3 regions of the Paracoccus stylophorae genome follow, and region 3 is predicted to be linked to each of the others. Evidence: riboswitches for the same ligand, from Rfam matches in the RefSeq annotation. Region 3 holds a riboswitch; each other region holds the start of a gene.
The links. Region 3 has a riboswitch for cobalamin ahead of JHW45_RS09190 (TonB-dependent receptor plug domain-containing protein). Riboswitches for the same ligand answer to the same signal wherever they lie in the genome.
Positions count from the first base shown of each region.

Region 1: linked by a shared signal. The riboswitch ahead of JHW45_RS01770 (energy-coupling factor ABC transporter permease) and the one ahead of JHW45_RS09190 (TonB-dependent receptor plug domain-containing protein) in region 3 are both predicted to bind cobalamin.
Region 2: linked by a shared signal. The riboswitch ahead of JHW45_RS01830 (DUF1636 domain-containing protein) and the one ahead of JHW45_RS09190 (TonB-dependent receptor plug domain-containing protein) in region 3 are both predicted to bind cobalamin.

Region 1 is NZ_CP067134.1:368,449-372,957, forward strand. It holds gene JHW45_RS01760 (C45 family autoproteolytic acyltransferase/hydrolase) at 1-407, shown strand, start outside; gene cobF (precorrin-6A synthase (deacetylating)) at 341-1,150, opposite strand; gene JHW45_RS01770 (energy-coupling factor ABC transporter permease) at 1,200-1,865, opposite strand; cobalamin riboswitch at 1,899-2,123, opposite strand; gene JHW45_RS01775 (cobyrinic acid a,c-diamide synthase CobB) at 2,142-3,473, opposite strand; gene cobM (precorrin-4 C(11)-methyltransferase) at 3,470-4,255, opposite strand; gene JHW45_RS01785 (cobalamin biosynthesis protein) at 4,252-4,509, opposite strand, start outside.
Region 2 is NZ_CP067134.1:380,704-385,212, forward strand. It holds gene cobN (cobaltochelatase subunit CobN) at 1-706, opposite strand, end outside; gene cobW (cobalamin biosynthesis protein CobW) at 706-1,752, opposite strand; gene JHW45_RS01830 (DUF1636 domain-containing protein) at 1,756-2,121, opposite strand; cobalamin riboswitch at 2,221-2,424, opposite strand; gene cobO (cob(I)yrinic acid a,c-diamide adenosyltransferase) at 2,464-3,093, shown strand; gene JHW45_RS01840 (NADPH-dependent FMN reductase) at 3,090-3,632, opposite strand; gene JHW45_RS01845 (ring-cleaving dioxygenase) at 3,682-4,509, opposite strand, start outside.
Region 3 is NZ_CP067134.1:1,881,047-1,885,555, reverse strand. It holds gene JHW45_RS09195 (ABC transporter substrate-binding protein) at 1-384, opposite strand, end outside; gene JHW45_RS09190 (TonB-dependent receptor plug domain-containing protein) at 416-2,239, opposite strand; cobalamin riboswitch at 2,361-2,551, opposite strand; gene JHW45_RS09185 (NAD-dependent deacylase) at 2,588-3,268, opposite strand; gene JHW45_RS09180 (hypothetical protein) at 3,273-3,575, opposite strand; gene JHW45_RS09175 (heavy-metal-associated domain-containing protein) at 3,763-3,951, opposite strand; gene JHW45_RS09170 (DMT family transporter) at 4,089-4,509, shown strand, end outside.

The sequences.
Region 1 (4,509 bases), 1.5 Mb from region 3:
TGGACCGGCAGCGACGCTATTTCACCGCCTATCTGACGCCCGACCGGCCCTCGATCATCTCGCGCGTGCCGGTGGCGACCAACCATCAGGAACGGGTGGAATGGTCCAGCCACGCCCGCTTTACCGCGACGGTGGAACGGCAGCGTTTCCTGTTGAACCGGCTGACCATGCACCCCGAGACGCAGGACCGCTTCATCGGCGTGTTCCTGCGCCCGCCGCTGTATTCCACGGCCTTCTCATCGGGGTTCGGCACGCTTTACACTGCCGCCTACATGCCGGCCGAGGGCAAGATGCAGGTCTGGTGGCCCGATCACGTCTGGACCCACAGCCTGAACGATTTTCACGCCGGATCGCAGTTCATCCTGATCCCCGGCGCCGCGCCGCCGCCGCCGCCGCTGATGGGCTGATCGCGCCGCAGCAGATAGATGTCCATGATCCAGCCATGCGCCGCACGCGCGCGGGCACGGGCGCGGACGATGCGCGGACCGGCCTCGGTCAGCGGGCCGTGATCCAGGATCTGGCCGGCCATGCCCACGAACCCGCCCCACCAGATCCGCAGCCCATCCGGCGGCAGCGCGCGGAACGAACATGCGCCGTCCAGCATGACGACGACGGTATCGGCACCCTCGGGCCAGCCGTGATCGCGCAGCCTGCGCCCGGTGGTGATCTGTACCGGCGCGCCGATCCGGTTCAGCGGGATGGCGTGCGCCGCGCAAAGCGCCTGGATCGCGGTGATGCCCGGTATGACGCGGCAGGTCAGCGGCAGGTCCAGACGCCCGGCAATGCGCAGCGTGCTGTCATACAGCGACGGATCGCCCCAGACCAGCAGCGCGACCCGCCCCGAAAGCCGGGGCAGATGCGCCGCGATGCAGGCCCGCCAGGCCGCCGCGATGGCGTCGTGCCAGCAATCGACGCCGCGGCGATAATCCGCCGCGCCGTCGTCGCGCTGCGGCAGGTCGAACTCGACGATGCGCGTCGCCGGGCCTGCGTGACGGGCGCAGATGTCACGTCGCAACCCGGCCAGATCCTGCTTGTCCGCGCCTTTCAGCGGGATCAGGATCAGATCGGCCCCGGCGATTTCGGCCGCCGCCTGCAAGGTCAGATGATCGGGATTGCCGGTTCCGATCCCGATCAGCGTCAATTCGATCATGCGGGCGTTCCGTGCGGCGCGGGCAAGGGGCCGCGCCGCCCCTGTCGCGTCAGGCGAACAGCCGGGGCGTGACCAGCCCACTGCGCCGCAGCCCGTGCAGCGACTTGGCCCCGGCCAGCACCGCCAGATCGACCAGCGGCTCGATCAGCACGACCATCATGTAGGCGGCGCCGAACGTGGCGATCCCGCCGATCCCGGCAAGACCCTGGCCATAGATCGCCCAGAACGCGACCCAGACCACGACCCCGCCCTGATAGGCGGTCGACAGCGCCAGCGCCTGACCATAGCGCAGATCGACATAGGGCGTGTGCGGCGCGATGATCCGGCGCGCCAGCGCCTGCACCGCGAACAGCGGCACCAGCAGCGTGGTCACGTTCATGCCGAATTGCGGCAGATCGAAGGGCGCGAAGAACAGACCCTGAAGCAGCAGCCCCATCGCCAGCCCGATGGCCGCAGGCGCCGCGCCGAACAGCAGGAACAGGGTCGAGCCGAGGATGAAATGCACCTCGGACACGCCGACGGGGAAATGCGGCAGGATCTGGAAGAAGGTGAAGACGCCGGCCGTGCTGATCGCGCTGCGCGCCAGCAAAGAGCCGATGCCGCGTTCGCGTATCGCCGTCAGCGCCTCGCGCGCGGCATACAGCCCCGCACCGGCGGCGGTGGCATAGCTGAGCGCGAGCTTCGCGCCGGTGACGATTCCGGGTTCGATATGCATGTCAGTCTCCTTGTGCCGTCACACCCGACGGCTGGTGGCGATGTGCTGATGGCCGGTTTCCTGGCTTGCGGGTCGATGCGTGGCTTCGGCCTTCCCCGGCCCTTCAGGGCCCAGTGGCGTTGTCGAAGCACGCTCTCCGCATACAGTCGCGGGGGCGGCTGGGGCTTCGGGCGCCGCGATTTGGTCCGCCCTTCCCCATTCCCGATGAAGCCCGACGCATTCGCGTCATGACGGGCACCGATCAGGGGTTCAGATAGACGCGTTCGCGACCGCGGGTCAAGCCGTGGCGGCCCGCGCGATCAGGTGAAAGAAGCTGCCGGTGATCTGCCCGCCGCCGGGCATGGCGCGGAACGACCCGGTTTCCGGCACCTCGGTGCCGTTCGCGTCGCAGGCGCGGGCCAGCGGCGCATCCGGCTGCGACAGGATCGTGGCATAGTGGAATTCATGGCCGCGCAGCGCCGTGCCCGCCGCCATTCCCGGCATGGGCTGCGACAGCACCGCGCGGCGATAGCCAAGATGCATCTTCCGGCTGTGGTAGCTTGTCTCAAGCCCCAGAAGCCCGACCATCGCGTGACGATGCCCGTCCGCATCGACCAGCCCCGCGCCCAGTGCCATATAGCCGCCGCATTCGCCGTGCACCGGGCGGGTCCGGGCGAATCGCGTCAGCCCCGCGTGGAACGCCCGCGCGGCGGCGATGCGCCCGGCATGCAGTTCGGGATAGCCGCCGGGCAGCCAGCAGGCATCGGCGCTGTCGTCGGGGACCTCATCGGCCAGCGGCGAAAAGGGCAGGATCGTCGCCCCCTGCCGGCGCCATTCCGCCAGCAGATGCGGATAGACGAAGCTGAAGGCGGCATCGCGCGCCAGCGCGATCCGCCCGCCCGGCGGCGGCACCGGCCGATGCGGCTTCGACCCGGCTGCGGCCCGCGCGCCCGCCGCCGCCACGATGGCGTCCAGATCGCAATGCGCGGCCACGAAGTGGGCCGCATGGCGCAGGATGTCGTCCAGTTCTGCGGTTTCCTCGGCCTGGACCAGACCCAGATGCCGTTCCGGCAACTCGATATTGCCGCGCCGGGGCAGCGCGCCCAGAACTGTGATGCCGGCCCGGGCCATGCCCTCGCGGATCAGCGCGTCGTGGCGCGGCGAGGCGACGCGGTTCAGCACCACGCCCGCGAAGGGCAGATCGGGGCGCAGCGTGGCAAACCCCCGCGCCACCGCCGCCGCCGACTGCGCCTGGCCCGACACGTCCAGGATCAGCACCACCGGCCAGCCCATCAGCGACGCGATCTCGGCGCTGGAACCGATGCCCGTCTCGCCCGCACGGGCGACGCCGTCGAACAGCCCCATCGACCCCTCGGCCAGCACCAGATCGGCGTCCTGTGCCAGCCCTGCATGGGCCGCGATCTGGCCCGCGCCCATCGCCCAGCTGTCCAGATTGAACGATGCCCGCCCCGAGGCGGCCAGATGAAACGCCGGGTCGATATAGTCCGGCCCGGACTTGAACGGCTGCACCGTCAGCCCGCGCCGGCGCAGCGCCGCCAGCAGGCCCAGCATCAGCACCGTCTTGCCGGTGCCCGATGCGGGCGCGGAGATCATCAGCCCCGGCGTCATTCCGGCACCGTTCCGGGAAAGCGCGGCGCAGGCCCCGTGGGGCGGTATCGGCGGTCGTAACCGGCGGCGTAAAGGCGGCTGTCGTCGAACCCGTCGGCCGCCAGCGCCGGGCCGACCAGGATCAGCGCGGTCCGGTCGATGCCTTCTGTCTGTGCCGCGACGGTGGCCAGCGTGGCGCGGATCAGCTTCTGATCCGGCCAGCTTGCCCGCCACACCACCGCCACCGGACAGTCGGCACCGTAATGCGGCGTCAGATCGTCGATGACACGATCCAGCGCGTGAATGGACAGGTGGATCGCCAGCGTCGCGCCGGTGCGGGCGAAATTCGCCAGCGTCTCGCCCGCAGGCATGGCCGAGGCGCGGCCCGGCGTCCGGGTCAGCACGACGGATTGCGCCACGCCCGGCAAGGTCAGTTCCGCCTCCAGCGCGGCTGCGGCGGCCGCGAAGGCCGGCACGCCCGGCGTGATCCGATACGGGATGTCCAGCCCGCGCAGCCGGCGCAACTGTTCGCCCATCGCGGACCAGATGGAGAGATCGCCCGAATGAAGCCGCGCCACGTCAAGCCCCCGCGCATGGGCCTCCTGCATCTCGGCGATGATGTCGTCCAGGCTCAGCGGGGCGGTGTTCACGATCCGCGCGCCCTGCGGGCAATGGGACAGCAGGGCGGGCGGCACCAGCGATCCGGCGTAAAGACAGACCGGGCAGGCGGCGATCAGGTCGCGGCCGCGCAGCGTGATCAGATCGGCCGCGCCGGGTCCGGCGCCGATGAAATTGACGGTCATTCGCGTGTCTCGCTTTCGGCGATGGCGGCGGTGGCGCGACCGCAGCGGCTGAGGACCCGGGCAACGACGATCCGCGCGCCCGGCCCGCAGGCGGCCAGCGCGGCGGCCTCGGCGACCGAGCCGGTGCGGTGCAGGGCGTGGATGCGGGCGGAACGGGTGGGCGTGGCGATGTCGCCGACCGCGACGACATGGACGGGCAGGCCCAGGGCCGCGACATTTTCGCGCCGTGCGGCGATGGTGGCCAGCGCGGCGAC
Region 2 (4,509 bases), 1.5 Mb from region 3:
TCAGCGAGGGGGCGAACATGCCGCAACTGGCAAATCCGGCCTGACGGAATTCGCGGATCAGCGCATCGACCGGGCCGGTATCGGCGGCACTCAGATAGCTGCGATAGAAGCTGACCAGCACCAGCGGCCCCGGCGGCGCGGCCGCGATAACGCCGGTGTCGGGATCGTAGAATCCCCGCTCCGGCACGGTCTTCTGCCCCGGCACCGGCCCGGCATACAGCCCCGCCGCCAGCGCAAGCTGCGCCAGCGCCGCCTGCGCCGCCACCGCGCCGCCCGCATCGCACAGACGCTTCAGCTGCCGCAGCACCGATCCGGGCACGGTCGAGACCGCGTCGAGACGCGGATCGTCGCGCCCGTCCGCCGGCAGCACCGCCAGCGCGATCCCCCGCCGCCGCGCCAGATCCTGGACCGAGGCCAGCCCATAGGGCCAATACGCCTCGCCCCCGATCAGCCGGATCAGGATGCCGCGCGCATCGGCCAGCGTGTTCTCAAGATACGTATCGACCGAGACCGGGTGGCGCAGCGCCACCAAGTTGCACAGCCTCAGCGAGGGCAGGCCGCCCGCCGCGCGCCGCCATCCGGCCGCGAACGCGCCCAGATCGCTGTCCGAAAACGACAGCACCACCAGATCGGCAGGCGTCTGGCCGGGATCGTAGGGGGTGTCGGTCTCGTCCAGACCGTGGCTTTCGCGGAAGACGACGTGCATCAGGCGGGCACGGCGGCCAGCAGCGCGTCGCGGATCGCGGCCTCGTCCACATCGTCGTGTTCCGCGATCACCACCAGCCGGGACCGTCGCGGCAGATCGCCCCAGGGTCGGTCGAACTGATGCCGGACGCGCGCGCCGACCGCCTGCACCAGCAGCCGCATCGGCTTGCCCGCGATGGCCACGTGCCCCTTGACCCGCAGGATGTTGCGTTCGCGCGCCAGCCGCTGGATCGCGGCGACCAGATGCGCCGGATCGTCGAGTTCGGGCAACTCGATCACGGCCGTGTCGAAATCGTCATGTTCATGGTCCGCCGCGCCGTCGTGGTGGCTGGGCCGGGCGTCCAGATCGTCCTCGGCTGCCGCGCCAAGACCCAGGATCACCTTGGGGTCGATGGCGCCGTCGGTCACCGGCAGGATCGGCAGGCTGCGGGGCGATACCGCCTCGATGGCTGTGCGCGCGGCGGCGATGCCGTCGGCACCGGCCAGATCGGCCTTGGTCAGCAGGATCACGTCGGCGCAGGCGATCTGATCCTGAAACACCTCGGACAACGGGGTCTCGTGGTCGAGGCTGTCATCGGCCTCGCGCTGCGCCTGCACGGCGGCCTCGTCGGAGGCGAACCGGCCCGCCGCCACCGCCTCGGCGTCGGCCAGCGCGATCACCCCGTCCACGGTGATGCGCGAGCGGATCGCGGGCCAGTCGAAGGCTTTCAGCAGCGGCTTCGGCAGGGCCAGACCCGAGGTCTCGATCAGGATATGATCGGGCTTTTGCGGCATCGCCATCAGCCGTTCCAGCGTCGGGATGAAATCGTCGGCCACCGTGCAGCAGATGCAGCCATTCGACAGCTCGAGAATGTTCTCGGCCGGGCAGTTGTCGTCGGCACACCCCTTGAGGATGTCGCCATCGACGCCGACCGTGCCGAATTCGTTGACCAGAACGGCCAGCCGCCGGCCCTGCGGATTGCGCATCAGATGCCGGATCAGCGTCGTCTTGCCGGCACCCAGAAAGCCGGTGACGACGGTGACGGGGGTCTTGGTAAGATCGGTCATGGATCACTCGCTTTCGTCGGAAACTGTGGGCGGGATGCGGGCAAGGCTTTGCTTGCGGAAGATCGCCGGACGGTCGCGCCACGGCACCAGCCCGTCCTCGGCGGCGGCATAGGACGCAGCGCCCGCCAGGATGTCGGGCGCGTCCTGCGGGCCAAGCCGGCCATAGACATAGGACCATTTGCCCGGCGCGCTCAGCGCCACCGAACAGCCCTGCGAACAGGCGGACAGACATTCGACCGGGCGCAGTTCGACGCCTTCGGGCACAGTCCCGGCGGCCAGCGCGGCGTGCAGCTGCGCCCCCGGTCGCGGCGCAAGCGGGTCGGCCGCGATTCCGCGGCAGGTCGTGCAGACGTGCAAGATGGCGCGCATCGCGGCCCTTCCCCTCTGTGCGTCGGGGTCAGGGCCAGACGGACAAGGGGGCGCGCATCGCCAGACCTTGCCTGCCGGTCGCGGATCACCCCGTCCGCCCGTCAACAATTGCGTCTGGCAGGTCTCCCGGCTTGCGGATCAAACGGTCGGCCCGCCTTCCCGGCCTTTCGGGGCCAGTGGCCTGGGCGACCTCTCCGGTCACGGTCGCGGGGGCGGCTGCGTTCGGGACCGGCCATGGGGCCGGACCTTTCGCATTCCCTCTTCGCCTGTCATAGAACAGGAACCAGCGCGCCTTCACCTGAAGCAGGCGCACCCGTCTTGTCAAGCGCAAGGAGCCGCACGATGTCCGACACCGATCAGATCACGCCCGACGATCAGACCCGCCACGCGCAGAAGATGGCCAAGAAAAAGGCCGCGCGCGACCGGATGATGCAGACGAAGACCGGCGAAAAGGGGCTGGTGATCGTGCATACAGGGTCGGGCAAGGGCAAAAGCAGTTCCGGTTTCGGCATGATCATGCGCTGCATCGCGCACGGCATGCCCTGCGCGGTGGTGCAGTTCATCAAGGGGGCGTGGGACACCGGGGAACGGCGCCTGCTGACGACGCATTTCGCCGATCTGTGCAGCTTTCACGCCATGGGCGAGGGCTTTACCTGGGAAACGCAGGACAAGTCGCGCGACATCGCCGCCGCGCAAGCGGGATGGGACCGGGCCAAGGAGTTGATCCGCGATCCGCAGATCCGCATGGTGCTGCTGGACGAGGTGAACATCGCGCTGCGATACGGCTATCTGGACGCGGCCGAACTGGTGGCGTTCCTGACCGACGAAAAACCGCCGATGACGCATGTGGTGCTGACCGGTCGCGGCGCGCCCGAGGCGGTGATCGGGATGGCCGATCTGGTCACCGAAATGACCATGATCCGCCATCCCTTCAAGGCCGGCATCAAGGCGCAGGCCGGGGTCGAGTTCTAGCGCAGGGACGCGGCGAACCCGGCGACGAACTCGGCCAGACGCTGGCGGGTCTTGTCGTCGGTCAGGTTGCCGTCCGCGTCGAACAGATCGCCGGCCCGCGACACCATCAGCCGCCCCTCGTGCCATTGCCGGGTGTTCAGCGTCCGCAAGACCTGCAACCAGTGCGTCTGCGACAGGATCGTGCCGAAACTGCCGGGCGAGGCGCCGGTGACCGCGACCGGCTTGCCCCGGAACAGCTTCAGCCCCTCGCCGCGCGACATCCAGTCGATGGCGTTCTTGAAGACGCCGGGAATGCCGTTGTTGTATTCCGGCGTGACCATCAGCAGCCCGTCCGCCTGCGCCAGCTGTTCGTTCAGCCGCTGCACGGCGGGCGGCGTGCCCGACGCCGCCTCGGCATCGCCGTCATATAACGGCACCTCGGCGATCGAGCCGATGACGATCTCGACGCCGTCGGGCGCGACCTCGCGGGCCGCGCGCAGCAGGCCGGAATTGAAGGACGCGCGGCGCAAGCTGCCGCTGAGGCCCAGGATGGTGGTCATGCACGTTCTCCGTTATGTGGCCGAAGGCGTTGCGCCTTCGGCCGTTCCGTCAGTCCAGCGGCTTCAGCCCCGCCGCGATCCGGTCGCGCTTGCCCTCGAGGAAGGGGGGCAGCGACAGGGCCTCGCCCATGGTGTCGCGCGGCTCGTCCACGTCGAAACCAGGATCGTCGGTGGCGATCTCGAACAGATTGCCCGCCGGTTCGCGGAAATAAAGCGACCGGAAGTAATATCGTTCCACCTCGCCGGAATTGGGCACGCGGAACTGTTGCAGACGTGCGGCCCATTCGGTCAACTCGGCGTTGCCCGGCACGCGGAAGGCCACGTGATGCACCCCGCCCGCGCCCTGCCGCGCCACCGGCAGGCCCGGCTGGACCGCGACATGCAGCTCTGCCGCCGCGCCGCCATCGCCCATCTGGAAGACATGGACGCGGCCCTGCCCGTCGGGGGCGGCATAGTCGCGCACCTGTTGCATGTTCAGCACCTGCGTCAGCACGGCCTCGGTCTGGGCCAGTTCCGGGACCGAAATGGTGATCGGCCCCAGCCCGCGGATCTGGTGTTCGGCCGGCACCGGGCTTTTCGCCCACGCCTCGCCGGTCGGTTCGGGGGCGGCGACAAGGCGCAGGCGCTGCCCCTCGGGGTCCTCGACATCCAGACCGGGGCGGCCGTCCAGCGTGGCGATCCTGCCGGTCGAGACGCCCAGATCGGCCAGGCGCCCGGCCCACCAGTCCAGACTGTCCTCGGCCACGCGCAGCCCGGTGCCGCTGATCGAGCGGGTGCCGCGGCGTTCGCGTTCCACCGGCCATTCGAAGAAGGTGATGTCGGTGCCCGGCGTGCCGGCGCCATCGGCGAAGAACAGGTGATAGGCCGAGGTATCGTC
Region 3 (4,509 bases):
CAGATCGGCGGCGGCCCGGTCGCGGTTCAGCAGCGCGCCGATGCGGCGGATCTCGTCCCGGATCGCGTCGAAGCTGTCGGCCGGCGGCAGCACCTCGACCCGGATGCCCAGACGGCGCAGCATGGCAACCGTCGGCCCCGAGGCGAACTGCCCCGCGATCACCAGATCGGGCCGCAGCAGATAGATTTCCTCGGCACGGCCGTGATTGATGGGATAATCCCGCGCCTCGTCTGCCATCGCCGACATGCGCGGATCGCGCGCCAGATCGCTGACCGAGATCAGCTGACCCGGCGCCGCCAGCACCATCGCGATCTGGTCGGTGCACAGATTCATCGACACCACGCGCTGCGGCGCGGCCACGGACGGGCCGGCGACGGCGATCATCAGCATCGCCGTCAGCCACCCGAACGCGCGCCTAGAACGAGGCACGAAGCCCGGCATAGAAGGCCCGGTCGGACGTGCCATAGCCGGGGCTGAGCTGATATTGCCGATCCAGCAGGTTCTCGACCCGCAGATACGCCTCGGCACGGTCGGACAGTGGATGGCTGACATTCAGATCGACGGTGACAAAGCTGCCAAGCTCGCGCGGGCGATGTGCCTGACCCCGCAGCGACAATCCGGCCGTCGTGCCGGTCGCGAACTCGGTCTCGGCGCCCAGGTTCAGAACATGGCGCGGCGCCTCGGCCCATTCGGTGGTTTCGGCATTGTCGGTGTAAGTATAGGCGGTCCGCAGCGCCGTCGCGGTGCCAAGCGCCCATCTGCCGTCCACCTCGACCCCGCGGCGGCGCGACGTGCCGTCGACCTGCGCATAGCAGCCGAAGGCTTGGCCGCACGCGGTGGCCAGGCTATCAAAGCCGATCAGGCTTTCCGCGTCCAGCCAGAACGCAGTCGCGCGCAGATGGCTGTCCGCGCCCCATTGCTTTTCGATCCCGATTTCTGCCGTGCGGCTTTCCTCGCGGTCCAGATCGGCATCGCCGTAGGGGCCATACAACTCGTAAAGGGACGGCGCGCGGAACCCGGTGCCGATGGCTGTGCGCAGCAGCACATCCTCGCGCACGCGCCAGACCGCCGACAGGCGACCCGAGGTGACGCCGCCGAACCGCGAATGATCGTCGTGGCGCAGCGCCGCGCTGACATCGATGTCAGCGGTGACGGGCACTGACAGTTCGGCGAACGCGCCGTCGATCCGGTTGTCGCCCAGCCCGTCGGCTTCCTCGCGTTCGGTATCGGCGCCAAAGATCGCGCGCGCACCCGACGCGCCCAGATCGGTCGCGCCCTGCCATGACAGTTTCGTGCGGGTGCCGATGAACGGCGTCTCGAACCCGTCGGACCAGCTGCGACGATCGATGCGATAACGGGTCAGCGCCAACGTGTTATCGACCGCGCCGGTGGCGATTTCGGCAAAGGCGCGCAGGCCATGGGATTTCTTGGTGGTGTATTCGTCGCCGGGGGTGCCGGTCAGGTCGCCGCCGAACTCGTCGAACTCGGCCCGGCTTTTTTCCCAGAAGCCGTTCACGCCGATGCGTGCGCCGGTCTGCAATTCCTGCGCCGCATAGAAGGTCAGGCGCGATGCGTTGAAGCTGTCGGCCTCGAAATTGCCGTCATTCTCGTCGCGGGCGGAATAGCCCTGGCTGGTGATGCGGCTGGCGGTGAACGACAGATCGGTGCCGCCACGGCGCAGCGCCGCGCCATAGCTGGCCGCATAGGTCTGATACGACCCGGCCTCGATGGTAAAGCTTTGCCGCAGGCCTTCCTCGGTCGGGCGCAGGCTGTCGATGGTCAGCAGGCCCGCGACGGCGCGCGAGCCATACAGCGCCGATTGCGTCCCGCGCAGCAGCTCGATCCGGCCGAACCCGGCCGAGGTCAGGGACCCGAAGTCGAAATAGGGCTGCCCGGCTGCGGGGTCCGACACCTCGATGCCGTCGATCAGGACCGGAACATATTCCCCCGGCGCGCCGCGCACCTGCAACGATGCCGTCGTGCCCAACGGTCCCGAACGGGAAAAGGCGACGCCCGGCAAGCTGGCGATCAGGTCCGAAATCGGGGCGCCGGCGCGGTTCTGCAACGCGTCTTCGGTGATCACCGACACCGAACTGCCCGACCGGCTGAGCCGGGTCGCTTCGCGACTGGCGCTGAGGGTGATTTCCGGCAGGACATAGGTTTCCTGTGCCGTTGCGGGGCCGGCGGCGTGCAGCGCGGTCGCGGCGACGGTCGCGGACAGAAGGGCGAAAGGTTTCACGGGCGGGTTCCTTCCGTGGGCCCTTGACGGGCGGGATGCAGTTTCCCGGAAGGCGCCTGCCTGCCGGACGACGACTACCACCACGACGGAAGATCCGTTTCGCGCATGCCCCCCGCATGCCCTCAGGGTGATCGCTTCGGCAGGTCTCCTGACTTCGCGGGTCGTGGCTTGGCCGGACCTTCCCATCCGCAGGTGCGGACAGTGGCATTTTCCGGCCTCGCTCGCCGCTGACAGTTGCGGGGGCAGTTGCGGAGTTTCACCGCATTCCCTTTTCACCGGGCAGAACCCGGAACCGAGGCAAGGCGGGGTTAACCCACAAGCCGGATTCGCGCAAGGACGATCCGGCCGTCAGCCGGACAGGGATGCCACCCATTCGGGCACGGTCACCGAGGCCGGGCCTTGGATACGGCGGTCGAAATCGCGCGCATTGGCGCTGTCCTCAAGGTTCAGCTCGATACATTCGGCGCCCGCCCGTCCGGCGTGCTGGGCAAATCCCGCCGCCGGATAGACATTGCCCGACGTCCCGATGGCCGCGAATAGGTCTGCCCGCTCCAGCGCGTCCCAGATCCGTTCCATGTGATAGGGCATCTCTCCGAACCAGACGATGCCGGGGCGCGCGGCGTGTGCGGTGCAGCGCGGACAGGCATCGTCGGCCGACATCACCGCAGGCGCGTTCCAGCGATGGCCGCAGTCGGCGCACAGCGCCCGCGACAGGCGGCCATGCATGTGGATCACATCGGGCTGGCTTGCGCGTTCGTGCAGATCATCCACATTCTGGGTGATCAGCGTCAGGTCGTGACGCCGCGCCAGATCGACCAGCGCGTGATGGGCCGGGTTCGGCTGCGCGGCGGCGGCGCGGGCGCGGCGGGCATTGTAGAACGCATGGACCAGCGCCGGATCGCGCGCGAACGCCTGCGGCGTCGCCACATCCTCGATCCGGTGCCGTTCCCACAGCCCGTCGGTGGCGCGGAACGTGTCAAGTCCGCTTTCGGCGGAAATGCCCGCGCCTGTCAGGACCGCGATGCGCAAGACGTTACCGGCAGTAAGCCTCGGCCGCGCCGGCGAACTGCTTGTAGCGCGCCCAGAACGCGTTGTCGGCGTTGCTTTTCGACATGCGCACGACCTGCGCCTGATGCGGGTCGCGGAAGAACGCGGCGGCGCGCCGCTGATCGGAACGCGACAGGGTCTGGTTGGCGACCTGCTGGATGCAGCCGCACAGCGGCGAATTGCCCCGCGCGCGTTCGGAACTGATGCAGGCGCTGTCGATGGGGCCTGCCACGGCCAGCGGTGCGGTGATCATCACGGCGGCGGCCGCAATTGCGATGCGGTTCAGCATGGACTGTCTCCTCGGTTTCCTGGTCCTATCCTCAGGCACAGGGGGTGCCGGTTGGCCCGGTCTCGAACGCCCCTGATACACACAAGATATAGCAAAATCGTCAACGCCGCTCAATCACCGGGACGAGAGGCGGGCGTGATCGCCGCGAAGCCCCGGCTTATCAACATCTTGCGGTTGCAGACGCGGCCTATCCGTCCTCGGCCACCTGGTATCCGGCGTCGCGAATCGCGGCTTTGGCCTGCGCCGCCTCCAGCCCCTCGACCGCGACGGTCTTTGCGCCCAGATCGACGCTGGCGCGGCCGCCGGCCTGTCGCAGGGCGGTTTCGATGGCGGTCTTGCAGTGACCGCAGCTCATGTCGGGAACGCGAAAGATCATCGATTCACCTCGTTTGACATCGGCGCTGCATCATGGTCTCGGGTTGGCGCCGCCGCAAGATGCGGCATCAACGTGCAGGAGGGGGCGATGTTCGACGCGGACGGGCGGCTTGCGGGTGCGCGGCCAGAGGCGCGGGCATGACCCCGAACGCGCGCGCCGCCGCGCTGATGACCCTGGGCATGGCCGCCTTCGCCTGCGAGGACGCGCTGCTGAAGCTTTTGTCGCGGGGCATCTCGATCGGGCAGCTTCTGGTCGTGCTGGGCCTTGGCGGCATGGCGATCTTCGGCGCATGGGTCGCGCGCAGTCCGGGCGGGCTGCGCTGGCGCGACCTGATCCATCCGGGCGTCGTGCTGCGCAACCTGGCCGAGGGCGTCTGCGCCATCTGTTTCCTGACCGCGCTGTCAATCGGCGATCTCAGCATCGCATCGGCGATCCTTCAGGCGCTGCCGCTGCTGATGACCCTGGGGGCGGCGGTGGTTCTGGGCGAGCCGGTCGGCTGGCGTCGCTGGACCTCGATTGCGGTGGGCTTTGCGGGCGTGATCCTGATCGTGCGTCCGG